2 regions of the Acidovorax sp. PRC11 genome follow, and region 1 is predicted to be linked to the other one. Evidence: predicted binding sites of a transcription regulator. Region 1 holds the regulator's gene; the other holds the start of a gene.
What was found. Region 1 encodes LexA, which represses DNA repair genes until DNA is damaged. Its sites were predicted from a motif close to ACTGTATNNNNATACAGT; they were not measured.

Region 1 (10,543 bases):
GCTATCATCGGCTCCCGATTCCTGAACCTCTTTTCCACCTCTACCGCCATGGATCCCAAACTGCTCGAACTGCTGGTCTGCCCGGTCACCAAGGGCCCGCTGACCTACGACCGCGAACGCGGCGAACTGGTGTCGCGCAGCGCGCGGCTCGCCTACCCGGTGCGTGACGGCATTCCGGTGCTGCTGGAGACGGAGGCGCGCACGCTCTCGGACGCGGAGCTGGAAGCGTGAGCGGCGCGGCTGCACCGACCGCCGACTTCACCGTCCTGATCCCGGCCCGCCTGGCCTCCACGCGGCTGCCCGACAAACCGCTCGCCGACATCGGCGGCCTGCCCATGGTGGTGCGGGTCGCGCGGCAGGCCGCACGCAGCGGCGCCGCGCGCGTGGTGGTCGCGGCCGACCATCCCCGCATCCTGGAGGCGTGCGCCACGCACGGCGTCAAGGCGGTCGCCACGCGCGCGGACCATCCGAGCGGCAGCGACCGCCTGGCCGAGGCCTGCGCGCTGCTCGGCCTCGCGGGCGACGACATCGTGGTCAACGTGCAGGGCGACGAGCCGCTGATCGATCCCGCGCTGATCGATGCCGTGGCCGCCCTGCTGCCCGCGCGCCCCGAGGCCTCCATGGGCACGGCCGCCCATGCGATCCACAGTCTCGCCGACTACGCCAACCCGAACGTGGTGAAGGTGGTGCTGGACGGGCGTGGCCTGGCCCACTACTTCAGCCGTGCCTCCATCCCGCATGCGCGGGACCATGCGGGTGCCGCCTGGTGGGAGCCGGGGCACCCGGGCATGCCGGCCGGCTACGCGCCGCTGCGGCACGTCGGCATCTACAGCTACCGTGCAGCCTTCCTGCAGGCCTTCCCCGCCCTGCCGCCCGCCCCCACCGAAGCCGTCGAGGCGCTGGAACAGTTGCGCGCGCTCTGGCACGGGCACCGCATCGCCGTCCACGTGGCCGACGCCGCCCCGGGCCCGGGCGTGGACACCCCCGAAGACCTCGCCAGGGTGCGCGCACTGCTGGGCTGAACCCGCCTGCACGGCGCCTGCGCCGCGCCGTCACGACGGTGTCGCAGTTGTCAGTCAGACGGAAGGACACGCATGCTATCCTTGCCCGCGATTGAAAGCGCCACCCCGGGCCCTACGGCAGCCCCGGGCGTCGCGCGCTGGCCGAATTCAACACTTAGAGGACTTCCATGAGACTGATTCTTTTGGGCGCGCCCGGCGCCGGGAAGGGCACGCAAGCCGCGTTCATCTGCCAGAAATACGGCATTCCGCAGATCTCGACGGGCGACATGCTGCGCGCCGCCGTCAAGGCCGGCACGCCGCTGGGCCTGGAGGCCAAGGCCGTGATGGATGCCGGCAAGCTGGTGAGCGACGACCTCATCATCGGTCTCGTGAAGGACCGCATCGCCCAGCCCGACTGCGCCCAGGGATTCCTCTTCGACGGCTTTCCGCGCACCATTCCCCAGGCCGACGCCATGAAGGCCGCGGGCGTGAAGCTCGATTACGTGCTGGAGATCGACGTGCCGTTCGAGGCCATCGTCGAGCGCATGAGCGGCCGCCGTTCGCACCCCGCCAGCGGGCGCACCTACCACGTGCGCTTCAACCCGCCGAAGGTGGAAGGCAAGGACGACGTCACCGGCGAGGAGCTGATCCAGCGCGAGGACGACAAGGAAGAGACCGTGAAGAAGCGCCTGGAGGTGTACAGCGCCCAGACGCGCCCGCTCGTGGAGTACTACTCCAGCTGGGCCAAGGCCGATCCCGCCAACGCACCGAAGTACCGCGCCATCAGCGGCACGGGTTCGGTCGAAGAGATCACGCAGCGGGCACTCGCCGCGCTCGCGGACTGACATCCGCCTGGCGGGGCCCGGGCCGGGGCACGCGGCCCGGCCAGGGTCCAGCACCAAGACGACGCCGCCTTCGGGCGGCGTTTTTGCGTGCGGGGCCGATCCCCGCTCGTGCTGCCGCCGGCAGCGGCCGGCAGGCGGCCCCCGGCCTCCGGTCCACGCCGCAGTCAGGCGCGCGCCAGCAATTCCAGGAGCAGATCCACGCGCGCCTTCACCGGGCCCATGCCTCGCGCGTCGGGCAGCGTGTCGTCCGGGCGCGGCAGCACGCGGCCCAGGGGGCAGCGCGTGCTCACACGGACCGCCGTTCCCCCCGCCTGCGCCCGCTCCAGCGCGGACTGCAGGCGGTGGTGCAGCGTCCCGTTGCCCGTGGCGGCCACCACGATGCCGTCCACACCGTCCGCGGCCAGCAGTTCCACGGCGCGACCGGTGGCGCCCGCATGGGACAGCACGATCTCCACGCGCGGCCAGGCGGCGGCCTGCGCGACGGCCTGCAGGGCGGAGTCCGCCGACTCCGCGGCCGCGGGCCAGCCTCCGGCCAGCCGCACGGCCCCCTGCTCCACCCAGCCGAGAGGGCCGGCTTCGCCCGAATCGAACGCATGCAGCCGCTGGGGATGCACCTTGCGCACGCCCCGGGCACCATGGATCTCACCGGCCGCCACCGCCACCACGCCGTGCGCGCCGGGCGTGGCGGCCACGGCCACGCCGTCGAGCAGGTTCTGCGGCCCGTCCGGGGCTGTGGCGGTGGCCGGGCGCATGGCGGACACCAGCACCACCGGCTTGTGCCGCGCGCCAGCCAGCACCCGGTGCAGGAACCACGCGGTCTCCTCCAGCGTGTCGGTGCCGTGCGTCACCACGACCGCGCGCACGCCGGGGTCGGCCAGGTGCGCGGCACACCGCAGCGCCAGCGCCTTCCAGACGTCCTCGTCCATGTCCTTGCTGTCGATCTGGGCCACCTGCTCCGACACGAGCTGCGCCGCGCCGGCGGCCTGCGCCAGCCCGGGCACGGCGTCCAGAAGCGCGCCGATGCCCACCTGCGCGGCCGTGTAGCCGATGGTGTCTTCCGCGCTGGCAGCCGTTCCGGCGATGGTTCCGCCGGTGCCGAGCACCACGATTTTTTCTGCACCCACTTGCATTGCCTTTAGAAACTGTTTAAAAATACAGTGACTGGATCGAACCACAGGGTTGGCCGATCCGCCCCTTCCAGCGCCGGTCCGGCGCCAATATCCTTCACCGGAGTGCCCGCATGCTCGACAGCCCCAAGCTCACCGCCCGCCAGCAGCAGATCCTCGACCTCATCCAGACGGCCATCGCCCGCACCGGCGCGCCGCCCACGCGGGCCGAGATCGCTGCGGAGTTCGGTTTCAAGTCCGCCAACGCGGCCGAAGAGCACCTGCAGGCGCTCGCGCGCAAGGGCGTCATCGAACTGGTGAGCGGCACGTCCCGCGGCATCCGCCTGCGGGGCGAGGCCGTGCGGTCCATCAATGCCGCCCGCGGCACCCAGTTCCACCTGCCCATTCCCGGCATCTCGCAGCTCATGCTGCCGCTGATCGGCCGCGTCGCAGCCGGCTCGCCGATTCTCGCCGAGGAACATGTGGACCAGACCTACAGCGTCGAAGGCAGCCTGTTCCAGCACAAGCCCGACTACCTGCTCAAGGTGCGCGGCATGTCGATGCGCGATGCCGGCATCATGGACGGCGACCTGCTCGCCGTGCAGTCCACGCGCGATGCACGCAACGGGCAGATCATCGTGGCCCGCCTGGGTGATGAGGTCACGGTGAAGCGCCTGCGCCGCACGGCGGGCTCCATCGAGCTGCTGCCGGAGAACCCCGACTACCCGATCATCACCGTGCAGCCGGGCGAAGCCTTCGAGATCGAAGGCCTGGCCGTCGGGCTCATCCGCAACACGATGCTGATGTAACCGCAGCGGGCTCCGCTCGGAACGGCGGTCGCACGGCATCTCTCGGGTGCCGGGCCAGGCTGCCGCATTCCCTGCACCCCTCCTTCCAGCGTTGCCCAGGTGGCGGGCGCTGGCCCTCCCCTTCGCGTGGATGGCCAACCCTGCGGCATCGCCCTGCCTGTTCGAGGCCAATCCTGCCAGTGTTCAACCCATCCTGACCGCTGGAGATTTTTTCATGGCAAAGGCTCTGCTCGATTTCACGGCCCTCTCTTCGTTCCGTCCGCTGCGCGGGCTCTTCCGGTGGCTGCGGGGCGCTCCGGCGGCCCGCAGCGAGGCCGCGGCCCCGGCCTGGTCGCGCTGGCCGCACCGTCCGGCCTGCACCGTGCATGGCGCGGTGGACGAGCCGATGCGCCCGCGTGCCCACCGTGACGAGAACATCGAAGGCGAAGGTCCGGCCGCAGCTGGTTCGACCGCTGCCGGTCAACCGGCCAGCCACCTCGGCGGCATTTTCACCTCCACAACCCCCGTTCTCGCACTCCCGGCTCCCGCCGAGCGGGGCGCGCGCCACGCAGCCGCCTCGGGGCGCGGCTGCACGGCCCGGGTCCCGGGGCCGGTGCGGGTGGTCCAGCGCCGCCATGCGGGGACGCCGGAGCGTTTCGTGATCTCCGGCCGCATGGCCGACGTGCGGGCGGAGCTGGAACGCTGGGCCGCTGCCGAGGCGGTGCTGAACTGATGGGGGCAAGGCGCTCTTGCCGAGCGTCTTCACGGCCCAGCAGAAAGGTTTCCGCTTCTCAGCTGTTGATCTGCGCCCAGAGCTTGTCCAGCCGCTTCACGCTCACCGGCTGCGGCGTGCGCAGCTCCTGCGCGAAGAAGCTCACCCGCAGTTCCTCCAGCAGCCAGCGCAGCTCCTGCATGCGCGCATCCACCTGGCCCTTGCGCTCCGCCACCAGGCGCCAGTAGCGCTGCTCCTGCGGACGCAGTTCCGCGAGCCGGGTGGCGTCGCGCGCGGCATCGGTGCGCACCTTGTCCAGGCGCAGCGTGATGGCCTTCAAATAACGCGCGAAGTGCGCGAGCTGCGACCAGGGCGCGGCGGCCAGGAAGTTCTTCGGCATGAGCCGCTGCAGTTGCTGTTGGGCGTCCTGCGTGGCATCGGGCGCGGCTTTCGTGTCCTTGATCTTGCGGGCCGCCGCGGCGTATTCGAGCAGGATCGCACCGGCCAGCCGGGCGACCTCGTTGGCGATCAGCGTGAGCCGGCCCCGGCCTTCCTGCACCCGGCGCTGGAAGTCCGCGTCCGTCGTCGGCAGGGGTTCGACCAGGAAGGCCCGGTCCAGCGCCACGTCGATGATCTGCGCGCGCAGTTCCTCCTGCGTACCCAGCGGCATATAGGCCACCGCCATCTTCTGCAGGTCCGGGATGTTCTTTTCAAGGTACTTGAGCGCATCCTTGATCTGCAGCGCGAACAGCCGGCGCAGGCCCGCGCGGTGGCGCGCCGCGGCCACCCCGGGTTCGTCGAACACCTCGATGGTCACGGCATCGCCGCCATCGATGAGCGCCGGGAAGCCGATCAGCGTCTGCCCGCCCTTGCGGATCTCCATGAGCTCTGGCAATTCGCCGAAGGTCCAGGCCGTGTAGCGCTGGCCCGCCGGCACGGCGGCCGGCGCGGGTGCGGGAGCGGCCACCGGGCCGGCGCTGGCCGGTATTGCGGCGGCGGAAGCCGCACGCCCGTCTCCGGGCCTGCCGTGCGCTCCTCCGCCCTTGCGGGAGCGTTCAGAAGCGGGCGTCTCCGCAGGGGCCACGTCGGGCTCGGGCTCTGGAGCGGCGCCCGCGAGCTTGAGCCCCGCCAGGGCCTGGAAGGCCCCCCGGGCCCTGGCGCCCCATTCGGCCTTGAGTGCGCCCAGGTTGCGGCCCTGGCCCAACTGCCGTCCGTCCTCGTGCACCACGCGGAAGTTCATGAACAGGTGCGGGCTCAGCATGTCGAGCTTGAAGTCCGCGCGCTTCACATCGAGCGAGGTCTCGTCACGCACCTGCTTGAGCAGCACGTCCACCAGGCTGCCCTGCCCGAAGCGCTCGGGCGTGCCGAGCAGCTCGGCCAGGCGCGCGGCGTTGTCCGGCAGCGGCACGAAGCGGCTGCGCGGGCGCTGCGGCAGGCTTTTGAGCAGCGCCTGGATCTTGTCCTTGAGCATGCCGGGCACCAGCCATTCGCAGCGGTCCTCGCTCACCTGGTTGAGCACGAAGAGCGGCACCGTGACGGTGACGCCGTCGCGCGGGTCTCCGGGTTCGTGCAGGTAGGTGGCCGCGCAGTCCACCCCGCCCAGCCGCACCATGCGCGGGAAGGCGCTGGTGGTGATGCCCGCGGCCTCGTGCCGCATCAGCTCGTCGCGGGTGAGCTTGAGCAGGTCCGGCTTCGCCCGGCTGGCCTCGCGGTACCAGGTTTCGAAATCCGCGCCGGTGCAGATGTCGGCAGGCACCTGCTGGTCGTAGAAGGCATAGATGAGCTCTTCGTCCACCAGCACGTCCTGGCGGCGCGACTTGTGCTCCAGCTCCTCCACCTTGGCGATGAGCTTGCGGTTGGCGGGCAGGAACGGCAGCCGGCGCTCCCAGTCCTGCGGCCACTGGTCGCCGACCAGCGCCTCGCGCAGGAAGATATCGCGCGCGGTGCGCGGGTCCACCTTTCCGAAGTTCACGCGCCGGTTGTTGTAGATGACGATGCCGTAGAGCGTGGCGCGCTCCAGCGCCGTCACCTGCGCGGCCTTGCGCTCCCAGTGCGGGTCCAGCATCTGCTTCTTGAGCAGGTGGCCGCCCATCTCCTCGATCCACTGGGGCTCGATGGCCGCGATGCCGCGACCGAAGAGGCGCGTGGTCTCGACCAGTTCCGCCGCCACGATCCAGCGCCCGGGCTTTTTCGACAGGTGGGCACCGGGATGCTTGTAGAACTTGATGCCGCGCGCGCCGAGGTACCAGTCCTCTTCCTCGCTCTTCACGCCGATGTTGCCGAGCAGGCCGGCGAGCATGGAGCGGTGGATCTGCTCGTAGCTGGCCGGCTGCGGATTGATGCGCCAGCGGTGCTCGGTGACCACGGTGAGCAGCTGCGTGTGGATGTCGCGCCACTCGCGCAGGCGCCGGATGCTGATGAAGTTCTGGCGCAGCAGCGATTCGTACTGCCGGTTGCTCAACTTGTGGGTGGGCGCCGCAGCCGGCACGGACGCGGTGGCTGCCGCGGAGGCCGCCGCCTCGGCGCTGCCGCGCAACTGGCGCTGCGCCACCGGCAGCACCGCCTGCGAGGGAGCGCCCTTGCGCGCGGCGTCGCGCTGCGCCCGCGCGGACGGCAGGCTCGGCGCGCCGCCGCGGGCCTCGTTGATCCATTTCCAGAGCTTGAGGTAGCCGCTGAATTCGCTCTTCTCGTCGTCGAACTTGGCGTGGGCCTGGTCGGCCTGCTGCTGCGCCTCGAGCGGCCGGTCGCGCACGTCCTGCACCGACAGGGCCGAGGCGATCACCAGTACTTCGTCCAGCGCCTGGCGGTCGCGCGCCTCCAGGATCATGCGGCCCACGCGCGGGTCGAGCGGCAGGCGCGAGAGCTCCACGCCCATGGGCGTGAGTTCGTTGGCATCGTCCACCGCGCCGAGTTCGGCCAGCAACTGGTAGCCGTCGGCGATCGCGCGGCCCGAGGGCGCCTCGATGAACGGAAACTGCGCCACGTCGCCCAGGTGCAGCGACTTCATGCGCAGGATCACGCCCGCGAGCGAGGAGCGCAGGATTTCCGGATCGGTGAAGCGCGGCCGACCGTTGAAGTCGGGTTCGTCGTAGAGCCGGATGCAGATGCCGTTGGCCACCCGGCCGCAACGGCCCGCCCGCTGGTTGGCCGCCGCCTGGCTCACGGGCTCGATCAGCAGTTGCTCGACCTTGCTGCGGAAGCTGTAGCGCTTCACGCGCGCGGTACCGGCGTCGATCACGTAGCGGACCCCCGGCACCGTGAGCGAGGTTTCGGCCACGTTGGTCGCCAGCACGATGCGGCGGCCGGTGTGGCCTTCGAAGATGCGGTCCTGCTCGGCCTGGGAGAGGCGCGCGAACAGCGGCAGCACTTCGGCGCCGCGCATCACGGGCTGGTGCGAGAGGTGCTTGCGCAGGTGGTCCGCGGCCTCGCGGATCTCGCGCTCGCCCGGCAGGAAGACGAGGATGTCGCCCGCCGCATTGCCGGACCAGAGCTCGTCCACGCCGTCCGCGATCGCTTCGTTCAGGCCATAGTCGCGGCTTTCCTCGAAGGGCCGGTAGCGCTGCTCCACCGGAAAGGTGCGTCCCGACACGTAGATGACGGGTGCAGGCCCCTTGGCGGATTCGAAATGCTTCGCGAACCGCTCGGCATCGATCGTGGCCGAGGTGACCACGATCTTCAGGTCGGGACGGCGCGGCAGGATCTGTCGGAGGTAGCCCAGCAGGAAGTCGATGTTCAGGCTGCGCTCGTGGGCCTCGTCGATGATGATCGTGTCGTAGGCGGTCAGCAGCGGATCGGTCTGCGTCTCGGCCAGCAGGATGCCGTCCGTCATCAGCTTGACGGAGGCGTCGCGCGACAGCCGGTCCTGGAAGCGGACCTTGTAGCCCACCACGTCGCCCAGCGGCGTGTGCAGCTCTTCGGCGATGCGCTTGGCGACGCTGCTCGCCGCGATCCGGCGCGGCTGCGTGTGGCCGATCAGGCGGCCCTTCTCGCCCGGTTTGGCATGGCATTTGCCGCGGCCGAGCGCCAGCGCGATCTTGGGCAGCTGCGTGGTCTTGCCGGAGCCGGTTTCGCCGCAGACGATGATGACCTGGTGCGCCTGCATGGCGGCCATGATCTCTTCGCGCTTGCCCGAGACCGGCAGGCCCGGCGGGAACTCGATGCGCAGGGGCGCGGCCGGGGCCTCGCGGCGCGGCGGTGCGGTCGGGGCGGATGTGGGGAGGGGGGATTTCGGGGGCGCGGAACCGGTCATAGAGACCCGCATTATCCGAACGATCCGTTGGCGTGGTGCAATGGAGGCCTTCCCGGTCACCCTGCGACCGGCCCGCCCGATGCCCTCCGCCGTTCCAATTCCAGGCCCCACTCCTGTTCCCGCCCCCGCCGTTCTGCCGTCTTCCCCTGCCGCCGAGCGCCGCCGGCACGTGGTGGTGATTGGCGCCGGCATCGTGGGCGCCGTGTGTGCGGTGGAGATCCTGCGGACCGGCCGCAGCGTGACGCTGCTGAACCCGCATCCCGCCGCCGGCCCGGAGGCGACCAGCTACGGCAATGCCGGCTGGCTGTCATCGCATTCGATCCTGCCGCCCTCCGGCCCGGGCATGTGGAAGCAGATTCCTGCCCTCCTCACGGACCCGGACGGGCCGCTCGCCGTGCGCTGGGGCTACCTGCCGCGCGCCCTGCCCTGGCTGTCGCGCTTCCTGCATGCCGGGGGCACGCCGGACCGCGTCGCGCGCACCGCGCATGCGCTGCGGCAGCTGTTGCGCGATGCACCCGCATTGCATGCACGCCTGGCGGCAGACGCCGGCGTGCCGCACCTCGTCGCCCGGCGCGGCCTGCTGCACGTGTATCCCTCGCGCGAGGGTTTCGAGGCGGATGCGCCGGGCTGGCGCTTGCGGGCGCAGGAAGGCATCGCCTTCGAGACGCTGGAAGGCGGCGATCTGCGCGCGCAGGAGCCGGACCTGCTGCCCGCGTACCGCTTCGGTGTGCGCGTCGACGAGGCGGGCCACTGCGCCGATCCGGGTAGCTATCTGGCCGCCCTGCTGGCCCATGCACAGACGCTGGGAGCGCGCTGGGTGACGGGCGAGGCGACGGGGCTGCGGATCGAGGCCGGCCGGCTCGTCGCGGTGCGCACCGGCCAGGGCGACCTGCCGTGCGATGCGGCGGTGATCGCGGCGGGCGCGTATTCGAAGGCCCTGGCCCGCGATGCCGGCGACCGCGTGTGGCTGGACACCGAACGCGGCTACCACGCGATGCTGGACGTGCGCGCCGGCCCCGGTGCGCCGCCGCCCGGCCCGCGCACCTCGACCATGGTGATGGACCGCAAGCTCATCGTGCACCAGATGGCGCACGGCCTGCGCGTGGCCGGCCAGGTGGAGATCGCGGGGCTGCAGGCCGAACCCGACTGGCGCCGCGCACGCATCCTGCTGCGGCATCTGCTCGATCTGTACCCGGCGCTGCCGCGCGCGCCGCTCGAAGAGGGCGCGAGACTCTGGATGGGCCGGCGCCCGAGCACCAGCGACGGTCTGCCCTGCATCGGTCCCGCATCTTCCAGCGCGGACGTGGTCCATGCCTACGGGCACGGACACGTGGGCCTCGGGTCCTCGGCCCGCACGGGCCGCCTGGTCGCGCAGCTGCTGGACGGGCGAACGCCCGAAATCGACCTGGCGCCCTTCAGCCCGCAGCGCTGGCGACGATAATCCGGCGCGCACCGGAAAACGCTCTCCTTCCCACGCAACCCCTGCCTCCGGGCAGGCTCCGGGTCCCGCCTCCCTCCCGCATCCTTCCATGTCCGCAGTCTTCAATTTCACCTTCGTTCCCTGGTTCCGATCGGTGGCTCCGTACATCCACAAGTTCCGCCACCAGACCTTCGTGATCGCCCTGACCGGCGAGGCGATCGCGGCCGGCAAGCTGCAGTCGATCGCGCAGGACCTCGCGATGATCCAGGCCATGGGCGTGAAGATCGTGCTGGTGCACGGCTTCCGTCCGCAGGTGAACGAGCAGCTCGCAGCCAAGGGCCATGCGGCGCGCTATTCGCACGGCATCCGCATCACCGATTCGGTGGCGCTGGACTGCGCGCAGGAAGCGGCCGGACAGTTGC
Region 2 (10,543 bases), on a different contig from region 1:
ACCGCCTTGGCGGTGGCCGGCGTGTGTGGCCGGCCCGGCGCCGCGGCGGCAGGACGCGTCGACGCCGGGGTGGCCGGAGACAACGCGGCTGCAGATACCGCCCTGGCCGCAGGCTGAGGCACGGGCATGGACGCGGCGGGAATGCCGGTCAGGCCGCCCTCGCGCAGCCGGAAGGCGGACATCGCCTCGGACAGCATCGCCGCCTGCGACTTGAGCGAACCGGTCGCCGCGGCGGCCTCCTCCACCAGCGCCGCGTTCTGCTGCGTCACCTGGTCCATCTGCCCGATGGCCTGGCTCACCTGCTCGATGCCGGTGCTCTGCTCCGCGCTCGCCGCGCTGATCTCGCCCATGATGTCGGCCACGCGCCGGATGCTGTCCACCACGGATTCCATCGTGCGCCCGGCCTGCGCGACCTGCTGGGAGCCTTCGTCCACCTTGGCCACCGAATCGCCGATCAGCGCCTTGATGTCCTTGGCGGCCTCGGCGCTGCGCCCCGCGAGCGCGCGCACCTCCGAAGCCACCACGGCGAAGCCCCGGCCCTGCTCGCCCGCGCGGGCGGCTTCGACCGCGGCATTCAGCGCCAGGATGTTGGTCTGGAAGGCGATGCCGTCGATCACGCCGATGATGTCGGCGATGCGGCGCGACGAGGCATCGATGGCGCCCATGGTCTGCACCACGCCGGCCACCACCTGCCCGCCCTCGCCCGCCACCTGCGACGCATGCGCCGCGAGCTGGTTGGCCTGGCGGGCGCTGTCGGCGTTCTGCCGCACGGCGCTGGTGAGCTGCTCGATGGAGGCGGCCGTCTGCTGCAGCGCGCTCGCCTGCCGCTCAGTGCGCGCCGACAGGTCCTGGTTGCCCGCATCGATCTCGCGCGCGGCCACGGCGATGCTGTCGGCGCCGCTGCGCACCCGGCCTGTGACCTGCGCCAGGTTGTCGTTCATCTGGCGCAGCGCCTCCAGCAACTGGCCGGTCTCGTCGCGTCCGGCCTCGGCGACGGTGGTGGTGAGGTCGTTGGCGGCCACGGCCCGCGCCACGCGCACGGCCTCGCCGAGCGGGCGCGTAATGCCGCGGGTGATCCACAGGCCGACCGCGGCACCCAGGGCCAGGGCCAGCACGGTGGCGATGGTCACGGCCGTGCGGGTCTGCAGGTATTCGGCCTCGACCTGGCCGAGGGCGGCATCGATGTTGCCGCGCTGCAGATCCAGGATCCGCTGCACGTTCTGGAGGTATTGCTGGGTGAGCGGCTGGAACTCCTGCGTGAACAGGCGCTGCGCCTCGTCCAGCCGGCCCTCGCGCTTGGCCTTGTAGAGCGCGTCGCGGGACGCGAGGTAGGTGACGCGCGTCTTCTGGATCTCGGCCATCACCGCCTTTTCCTGCTCGGTCTGCGACAGCGAATCGATGCGCTTGAGCATGTCGCCCGACTGGCGCGACGAGGCGGCCGCTTCTTCCGCGAACCGGTCGCTCAGCGCCTGGTCATTGCTGAGCGCCACGGCCTTGGTCCGCTGCACGCTGACGTGGATGTTGCGCGCCCAGTCGCTGATCAGGCGCTCCTTGAGCAGGGCCTCGGATCCGACGCCCTTCACGGAGCGGACCATGGCTCCCATGTTGGTGAGGCCCAGCATGTTCATCAGGAACATGATCAGCAGGATGAGGGCGAACCCCAAGGCGAGCCGCGTGGAAATCTTCAGATTCTTCATGGGCAGGGCTCCAGATCGACCCCACGGAGGAAGCGCGGCTGGAGCCGCCAGAACCTCTCCGTGTTCGCGTGCGCGGATGGTGCACCGGTACACGCCGAAACACCAATGCGCGTTTCCACCATTCCCAGAGGACGATGCGGCGGCGCAACGAAAAAAGGCCGCCATGGCGATGGCGGCCTGGGGGATCGGCAGGTGGATGCCGGCCTGGCGCGGCCCGCAGGCCCGCCGAATGCGTTCTGGCGAGACCGGCTTACTCGACGCGCTGCACGGCGTTCGGCTTGAAGCCCAGGTCCGCCGCACGGCCCTTGCGTCCGCGCGGGAAGCGTGCATTGTTGAGGCTGCGGATCTCCAGCGTCTCGTCGCGCTCCTTGCCGCCGCGGCCCACGCCCGCGATGCGCACGCTGCGGGTGTAGGCCGCCGCGCCGGCCAGCGTGTCCTTGGGCTCCAGGTCGATCAGCATCAGGCCGCGCCCACCGTTGGCCATCTGCTTGAGTTCCGCGATCTCGAAAGTGAGGATGCGGCCGCCCGCCGAGGCGCAGCACACGTGCGTGGCCGGTGCCAGCGGCTGGCTGCCGTTCGCGAACGCCGCGTGCGACGGCCGGCAGAGCTGCTCGCCCTCGCCCAGCGAGATGAACGCCTTGCCGCCGCGGTTGCGCGCAGTCATGTGCTCCACGGCCGCGATGAAGCCGTAGCCGCCCGAGCCCGCGAGCAGCAGCGCCGCGTTGGCCGGCCCGGCGAAGTAGTGCACCGGCTGCGTGCCGGCCTCCAGGTCGATCAGCGTGGTGATCGGCTGGCCGTCGCCCCGGGCGCCGGGCAGTTGCGCGACGGCCACCGAGTACACCCGTCCGTTGCTGCCGAACGCGATGAGGGTATCGACCGTGCGGCACTCGAAGGTGCCGTAGAGCGCATCGCCCGCCTTGAACGCGAAGGTGCCGGCATCGTGGCCGTGGCCCTGGCGCGCGCGCACCCAGCCCTTCTGCGAGACGACCACCGTCACGGGCTCGTCGACCACCTTCACTTCGGCGGTGGCGCGCTTGTCGGCCTGGATGAGCGTGCGGCGCGCGTCGGCGAACTGCTTCGCGTCCTGCTCGATCTCCCGCACCATCAGGCGGCGCAGCGAGGCGGGGTTGGCGAGGATGTCCTCCAGCTTGCCCTGCTCCTCGCGCAGTTCCTTGAGCTCCTGCTCGATCTTGATCGCCTCCAGCCGCGCGAGCTGGCGCAGGCGGATTTCCAGGATGTCCTCGGCCTGCCGGTCCGAGAGGCGGAAGCGCTCTATCAGCGCGGCCTTGGGTTCGTCGGCCGTGCGGATGATCGCGATCACCTCGTCGATGTTGAGCAGCACCGTCTGCCGCCCCTCGAGGATGTGGATGCGGTCCAGCACCTTGGAGAGGCGGTGCTGGCTGCGCCGCGTGATGGTCTGCTGGCGGAACGCGATCCACTCCTCCAGCATGCGCCGCAGCGACTTCTGCACCGGCTTGCCGTCCAGGCCCACCATGGTCAGGTTGATCGGCGCGGAGGTCTCCAGGCTGGTGTGCGCGAGCAGCGTGGTGATGAGCTCCTGCTGCGGCACCTTGCCCGTCTTCGGCTCGAACACGATGCGCACGGGCGCGTCCTTGCTCGACTCGTCGCGCACCACGTCCAGCACGCCCAGCACCGTGGCCTTGAGCTGCGTCTGCTCCTGCGAGAGCGCCTTCTTGCCCGCCTTCACCTTGGGATTGGTGAGCTCCTCGATCTCTTCGAGCACCTTCTGCGCGGAGACGCCGGGCGGCAGTTCGGTGACCACCATCTGCCACTGGCCGCGTGCGAGATCCTCGATCTTCCAGCGCGCGCGCACCTTGAGGCTGCCGCGCCCGGTGCGGTAGGCGTCCTGGATGTCGCTCGGGCTGCTGATGATCTGGCCGCCGCCCGGATAGTCGGGGCCCGGCACCATCGCGGCGAGCTCCTCGTCGGCGAGTTTCGGGTTCTTCACCAGCGCCACGCAGGCGTCGGCGATCTCGCGCAGGTTGTGGCTCGGGATCTCGGTGGCCAGGCCCACGGCGATGCCGCTCGCGCCGTTGAGCAGCGCGAACGGCAGGCGCGCGGGCAGCTGGCGCGGCTCTTCCGTGCTGCCGTCGTAGTTGGGCACGAAATCGACCGTGCCCTGGTCTATCTCGTCGAGCAGCAGGCTGGCGATGCGCGTGAGCCGCGCCTCGGTGTAGCGCATGGCCGCGGCGCCGTCGCCGTCGCGGCTGCCGAAGTTGCCCTGCCCGTCGATGAGCGGATAGCGCTGGCTGAAGTCCTGCGCGAGCCGCACCAGCGCGTCGTAGGCCGACTGGTCGCCGTGCGGATGGAAGCGGCCCAGCACGTCGCCCACCACGCGGGCGCTCTTCACGGGCTTGGCGGGCACGTTGCGCGTGGGGCCGCCGTAGGCCAGGCCCATGCGCTCCATGGCGAAGAGGATGCGGCGCTGCACCGGCTTCATGCCGTCGCACACGTCCGGCAGCGCGCGGCCCTTCACCACCGAGAGCGCGTACTCCAGGTAGGCGCGCTGCGCATAGCCTGCCAGGCCGAGCTGGTCGTCGGACGCGGGCTGGGTGAAGTCGAGGGTGGGTTGGTCGTTGTCGCTCATGCGTGGGAAAGGATGGAAGGAAAAACGCGGCAGCCGGTGCGCCGCGGTGTCGTTCGGTGATTCAGGGCGCGCCCTGCGCCAGCGGCGCCGCCAGCTCCATGCGCACGCGGCCGGCGGCGGCCCCGCGGCCCGCGGCCAGCGGCGATGGCGCGGGCGCCACGGCAGCGGGCTTGAGCAGGGCATAGAGCCCCAGCACGCTCTTCACGTAATTCTGCGTTTCGCGGTAGGCGGGAATGCGCCGGCCGGCGCGCTGCACCGCGCCCTCGCCCGCGTTGTAGGCCGCCAGGGCCAGGTCCAGCCGGCCCTCGAAGAGATCGATCAGGTGGCGCAGGTAGCGCGCGCCGGCCGCCACGTTGGTGCCCGGATCGGTGAGCTTCTGCTCCACCGAACGCTTCGCCTCGCGCGCCACGCCGAAGCGCTGGGCCGTGGCCGGCATCACCTGCATGAGCCCCACCGCGCCGCGCGGCGACACCGCCTGCGGATCGAACCCCGATTCGGTGGCGATCACCGCCTGCAGCAGTTCGTAGTCGAGCCCGTGCTGGTTCGCCGAGGCGCGCAGGAAGTGCTTCACGCGCTTGACCTCCGGCGCGATGTCGAAATACGCCAGCCGCCGCGCGCTCTCCGGCGTGGCTCCGGGCGCCGCGCCGGGCGGCACGAGGCCCGTGCCCGTGGCGCGGCCGTCCTTGGTGGAATCGAACACGTCGCCGCGGAAGAACAGGCTGTAGCGCTCGTCGATGCGCTCGGCCGCGAAATGCGTCACGCCGCGGTCGTCCACGTAGGCCCAGAGGTCCGCATGCGCGGACTGCACCGGCAGCCAGAGCGCCAGGGCCAGCGCGGCCACGCGCGCGCCGGCAGCCGCCTGCCGCCGCAGCCACGCCGCCGCACCACCACCACCGGAGCGCCGCGCCGCCATGGCTCAGATGTCCACGTCCACGGCGTCGCCGTGCAGTTCCATGAGCTCGCGTCGCGCAGCCGCCTCGCCCTTGCCCATGAGCTTGGTGATCAGGCCCTCGGTCTCGGCGAAGCCCATCGCGCCCAGCTGCACGGGCAGCAGGCGGCGGGTGTCGGGATTGAGCGTGGTCTCCCAGAGCTGCTCGGCGTTCATCTCGCCCAGGCCCTTGAAGCGGCTGATCTGGCACTTCTCGCGCGCCACGCCGTCCTTGGCGCACTTGTCGAGGATCGCCTCCAGCTCGCCGTCGTCCAGCGCATACACCTTCGAGGCCGGCTTCTTGCCGCGCGCCGGCACGTCCACGCGGTAGAGCGGCGGCCGCGCCACGTAGATGTGGCCGGTCTCGATCAGCTTGGGGAAGTGGCGGAAGAACAGCGTGAGCAGCAGCACCTGGATGTGCGAGCCGTCCACGTCGGCGTCCGACAGGATGCAGACCTTGCCGTAGCGCAGGCCGGAGAGGTCCGGCGTGTCGTTCGGGCCGTGCGGATCGACGCCCAGCGCCACGGAGATGTCGTGGATCTCGGTGTTGGCGAACAGCCGGTCGCGGTCCACCTCCCAGGTGTTGAGCACCTTGCCGCGCAGCGGCAGCACGGCCTGGCACTCCTTGTCGCGGCCCATCTTGGCGCTGCCGCCGGCGGAGTCGCCCTCCACCAGGAACACCTCGTTGTGCGAGAGGTCGCGGCTTTCGCAATCGGTGAGTTTGCCGGGCAGCACGGCCACGCCGGAACCCTTCTTCTTCTCGACCTTCTGGCCAGCCTTCTGGCGCGTCTGCGCGGCCTTGATGGCGAGTTCGGCGAGCTTCTTGCCGTAGTCCACGTGCTGGTGCAGCCACAGCTCGAGCGCCGGGCGCACGAAGCCGCTCACCAGCCGCACGGCGTCGCGCGAATTGAGCCGCTCCTTGATCTGGCCCTGGAACTGCGGGTCCAGCACCTTGGCCGAGAGCACGTACGAGGCACGCGCGAACACGTCCTCGGGCAGCAGCTTGACGCCCTTCGGCAGCAGCGAATGCAGTTCGATGAAGCTCTTGACGGCATTGAACAGGCCGTCGCGCAGGCCGCTCTCGTGCGTGCCGCCCGCGCTCGTGGGAATCAGGTTGACGTAGCTCTCGCGCATGGGTTGGCCTTCCTCGGTGAAGGCCACGCACCACGCGGCGCCTTCGCCTTCGGCGAAGTTCTCGCTGTGCCGGTCGGCATAGCCGTCGCCCTCGAAGAGAGGGATCACCGGATCGTGCGAAAGGTTCTGGCCGAGGTAGTCGCGCAGGCCGCCCTTGTACTGCCAGGTCTGCGTCTCCTTCGTCTTCTCGTTGACCAGGGACACCGTCACGCCCGGCATCAGCACGGCCTTGCTGCGCAGCAGGTGGACCAGCTCGCCCATGGGCAGCGCCGTCGATTCGAAGTATTTGCCGTCCGGCCACACGCGCACCGTCGTGCCCTGGCGGCGCTCGCCCGCGGCCAGCGGCCGGGACGTGAGCGGCTCGGTGACGTCGCCGCCCTCGAACACGAGGCGCGCGATCTGCCCCTCGCGGTGGGTGGAGGCCTCCAGCCGCAGCGCGAGCGCGTTGGTGACCGAGACGCCCACGCCGTGCAGGCCGCCCGAGAAGCTGTAGGCGCCGCCCTTGCCCTTGTCGAACTTGCCGCCCGCGTGCAGCCGCGTGAAGACCAGCTCGATCACCGGGGCCTTCTCCTCGGGGTGCAGGCCGAACGGAATGCCGCGGCCGTCGTCCTCGATGCCGACGGAGCCGTCGGCATGCAGGGTGACTTTGATGCGCTTGCCGTGCCCGGCCAGGGCCTCGTCGGCCGCGTTGTCGAGCACTTCCTGGATGATGTGCAGCGGGTTGTCGGTGCGCGTGTACATGCCCGGCCGCTGCTTCACGGGCTCCAGGCCCTTGAGCACGCGGATCGAACCTTCGGAATAGTCGCTGGGCGAGACGGAAGAGGGTTTGGCTGCCATGGGCGCGGATTGTAGTGCGGCCCGCCCGGCGACACTGGATGGAAAGACAGTCGCCCGCATGCGGCACGGGTTAACCCCCACCGGCCCGCGAGCGCCGCGCGCCACTTTTGGCTACATTCGCCGGATGTCCTCCGAAACCCCCAAGCTCTCCATGGTGCAGGTCCTCGCCTGCGGCGCGGCCATCGTCACGCTCTCCATGGGCATCCGCCACGGCTTCGGCCTGTGGCTGCAGCCGATCACCCAGGACATGGGCTGGACGCGCCAGAGCTTCGCGCTGGCGATCGCCGTGCAGAACCTCGCCTGGGGCGTGTTCGGCATCTTCGCGGGCATGGCGGCCGACCGCTTCGGCGCCTTCCGCGTGCTGATCGGCGGCGCGGTGCTCTACGCCGCGGGCCTGGCCGGCATGGCGCTATCGCCCACGCCGCTGCTGTTCGCGCTCACCGCGGGCGTGCTGATCGGCGCCGCCCAGGCGGGCACCACCTACGCGGTGATCTACGGCGTGCTGGGGCGGCAGATCCCGGCCGAGAAGCGCTCCTGGGCCATGGGGGTCGCGGCGGCCGCGGGCTCGTTCGGGCAATTCCTCATGGTGCCGGTGGAAGGGCAGCTCATCGCCCGCCTGGGCTGGCAGGAGTCGCTGCTCGCGCTCTCGGTGATGGTGCTGCTGATCGTGCCAATCGCCTTCGGCCTGCGCGAGCCGGGGTTCGGGCGCGCGGCCGCGGGCGCCGCCGGTAGTGCCCGCCCGCCGCGCGGCCAGAGCGTGGGCGAGGCCCTCTCCGAAGCGCTGCGCTATCCCAGCTTCCTGCTGCTCACGGCCGGCTACTTCGTCTGCGGTTTCCAGGTGGTCTTCATCGGCGTGCACATGCCGAGCTACCTCAAGGACCACGGCCTCTCGCCCCAGGTGGCGAGCTACGCGCTGGCGCTCATCGGCCTCTTCAACGTCTTCGGCACCTACATCGCGGGCACGCTGGGCCAGCGCATGGCGCGCCGGCACATCCTGGCGTTCATCTACTGCGCCCGCGCCGTGGCGATCACCGTGTTCCTGATCGCGCCGCTCACGCCGGTGTCGGTGTACGTGTTCTCGGCGGTGATCGGCTTCCTGTGGCTCTCCACCGTGCCGCCCACCAACGCGACGGTGGCGCAGATCTTCGGCGTGCAGCACCTCTCGATGCTGGGCGGCTTCGTGTTCTTCAGCCACCAGATCGGCAGCTTCCTGGGCGTCTGGCTGGGAGGCTATCTCTACGACCGCACGGGCAGCTACGACGTGGTCTGGTACCTCGCCATCGCGCTGGGCGTCGCGGCCGGCCTCATCAACCTGCCGGTGCGCGAATCGCCGATCGTGCGCTCCCCGGCCCGGGCAGGCGCCGCCGTGTGAGCCGCGGCATGCACGCCATGGTCGACACCGCCCGGCCCGCATCCACTCCGCGCCGCCCCGCCTGGAAACGGCGGCTGGCAATGGCCGCCGCGGCCGCCGCGGCGCTGTCCGCCGCTTTCGCGCTGTACGCGGAGCCCGGTTTCGTGGTCATGATGGCGGACCAGGTCTGGTCCTGCTTCTGACCGATCCATCGCGGGCCCGTCCCGGCCCTCCCCCGCGTCCCGCCGGCCTTCGCCATGCAGCCCTCCCCTCCTCTCCCGCGCACCGCAGCGCCCGGCCACGCCGCCCCCTCCGACTGGATCGTGCGCTGGGCCCATCTGGTGCCGCCCCATGGCCGCGTACTGGACGTGGCCTGCGGCGGCGGCCGGCACCTGCGCTGGTTCCACGCGCGCGGCCATGCCGTCGCGGGCGTGGACCGCTCCGGGCCCGAGGTCGCCGCGCTGGCGGGCCTGGGCGAGCTGGTCTGCGCCGACATCGAACAGGGCCCCTGGCCGTTCGCCGGTCGCCGCTTCGATGCCGTCGTGGTCACCCACTACCTCTGGCGTCCGCTGCTGCCCACCCTGGTGCAGAGCGTCGCGCCCGGCGGCGTGCTGCTCTACGAGACCTTCGCGCACGGCAACGGCACCGTGGGCCGTCCATCGCGGCCGGACTTTCTGCTCGAACCCGGGGAACTGCTGGGTGCCTGCGCGGGTCTGAGGATCGTGGCCTACGAGGACGGCTTCCTGCCGTCGCCGGAACGCTTCGTGCAGCGCATCGCGGCCGTCCGGCAGGCGCCCGGCGACGCACCGCCTCGCCACCCCCTCGTGCCGCCGCCCCCCGGTTAACCCCCCGGCCGGGCCGGTTACACACTCGTTAGAATGCCCCTTTACCGTTTTCCTTCGCGGACATGACCTCTTCCAGCGCCACCCTCACCGGCAGCATCGTCGCCCTCGTCACCCCCATGCATGAGGACGGCAGCGTGGACTACTCCACCCTGCGCAAGCTGATCGACTGGCACGTCGCCGAGGGCACCGACTGCATCGGCGTCGTGGGCACCACGGGCGAATCGCCCACGGTGAACGTCGAGGAGCACTGCGAGATCATCCGCGTCGCGGTCGAGCAGTCCGCCGGCCGCGTGCCGATCATGGCCGGCTGCGGCGCCAACTCCACGGCCGAGGCGATCGAGCTGGCCCGCTTCGCCAAGAAGGTGGGCGCCGACAGCCAGCTGCAGGTCGTGCCCTACTACAACAAGCCCACCCAAGAGGGCCAGTACCAGCACTTCAAGGCGATCGCCGAGGCCGTGGGCGACCTGCCCACCATCCTCTACAACGTGCCCGGCCGCTCCGTCGCGGACATGCTGCACGACACGGTGCTGCGCCTCGCCCAGGTGCCCGGCATCATCGGCATCAAGGAAGCCACCGGCAACATCGAGCGCGCGCAGTGGCTGATCCGCGACGTGCCCAAGGGCTTCGCCGTCTATTCGGGCGACGATCCGACGGCCGTGGCGCTCATGCTCTGCGGCGGCCAGGGCAACATCAGCGTCACCGCCAACGTGGCGCCGCGCCTCATGCACGAGCTCTGCGTGGCCGCGATCGCGGGCGACACGCGCCGCGCCATGGAGATCCAGCTGCGCCTGATGCCGGTGCACAAGCACCTCTTCGTCGAAGCCAACCCCATCCCCGTGAAGTGGGCCCTGCAGCGCATGGGCCTGTGCGGCGGCACGATGCGCCTGCCCATGACGCCGCTGTCGTCCGCGAGCGAACCCGTGGTGGAAGCCGCGCTGCGCTCCGCCGGCCTGCTCTGAAGCGCGCCGGCCCACGCTCCGTCCGACCGCCCGCGCCTTCCGCCGCAGCACACTCCAGAGACACCGTTTAAGGATTTCCGCGTGAACGCTATCAACCGCCTGGGCCTGCTCGGCCTTGCCATGGCCCTCTCCGCCTGCTCCGTGCTGGAGAACGACAAGATCGACTACAAGAGCGCCACCAAGG

Region 2: Q9R47_RS14325 (DNA topoisomerase IV subunit B) is a predicted target of LexA. The motif match lies at 7,238-7,255, and genes of this name have one in related genera.

Annotation. Positions count from the first base shown of each region.
Region 1 is NZ_JAUZUQ010000003.1:242,492-253,034, forward strand. Features, by position in the region: gene lpxK (tetraacyldisaccharide 4'-kinase) at 1-25, shown strand, start outside; gene Q9R47_RS05055 (Trm112 family protein) at 49-231, shown strand; gene kdsB (3-deoxy-manno-octulosonate cytidylyltransferase) at 228-1,022, shown strand; gene adk (adenylate kinase) at 1,190-1,846, shown strand; gene Q9R47_RS05070 (asparaginase) at 2,011-2,976, opposite strand; gene lexA (transcriptional repressor LexA) at 3,087-3,761, shown strand; gene Q9R47_RS05080 (hypothetical protein) at 3,976-4,473, shown strand; gene hrpA (ATP-dependent RNA helicase HrpA) at 4,532-8,701, opposite strand; gene Q9R47_RS05090 (FAD-dependent oxidoreductase) at 8,871-10,142, shown strand; gene argA (amino-acid N-acetyltransferase) at 10,231-10,543, shown strand, end outside.
Region 2 is NZ_JAUZUQ010000011.1:98,923-109,465, reverse strand. Features, by position in the region: gene Q9R47_RS14340 (methyl-accepting chemotaxis protein) at 1-1,697, opposite strand, end outside; gene parC (DNA topoisomerase IV subunit A) at 1,948-4,305, opposite strand; gene Q9R47_RS14330 (lytic transglycosylase domain-containing protein) at 4,367-5,218, opposite strand; gene Q9R47_RS14325 (DNA topoisomerase IV subunit B) at 5,222-7,204, opposite strand; gene Q9R47_RS14320 (MFS transporter) at 7,329-8,576, shown strand; gene Q9R47_RS14315 (hypothetical protein) at 8,585-8,758, shown strand; gene Q9R47_RS14310 (class I SAM-dependent methyltransferase) at 8,813-9,400, shown strand; gene dapA (4-hydroxy-tetrahydrodipicolinate synthase) at 9,463-10,359, shown strand; gene bamC (outer membrane protein assembly factor BamC) at 10,441-10,543, shown strand, end outside.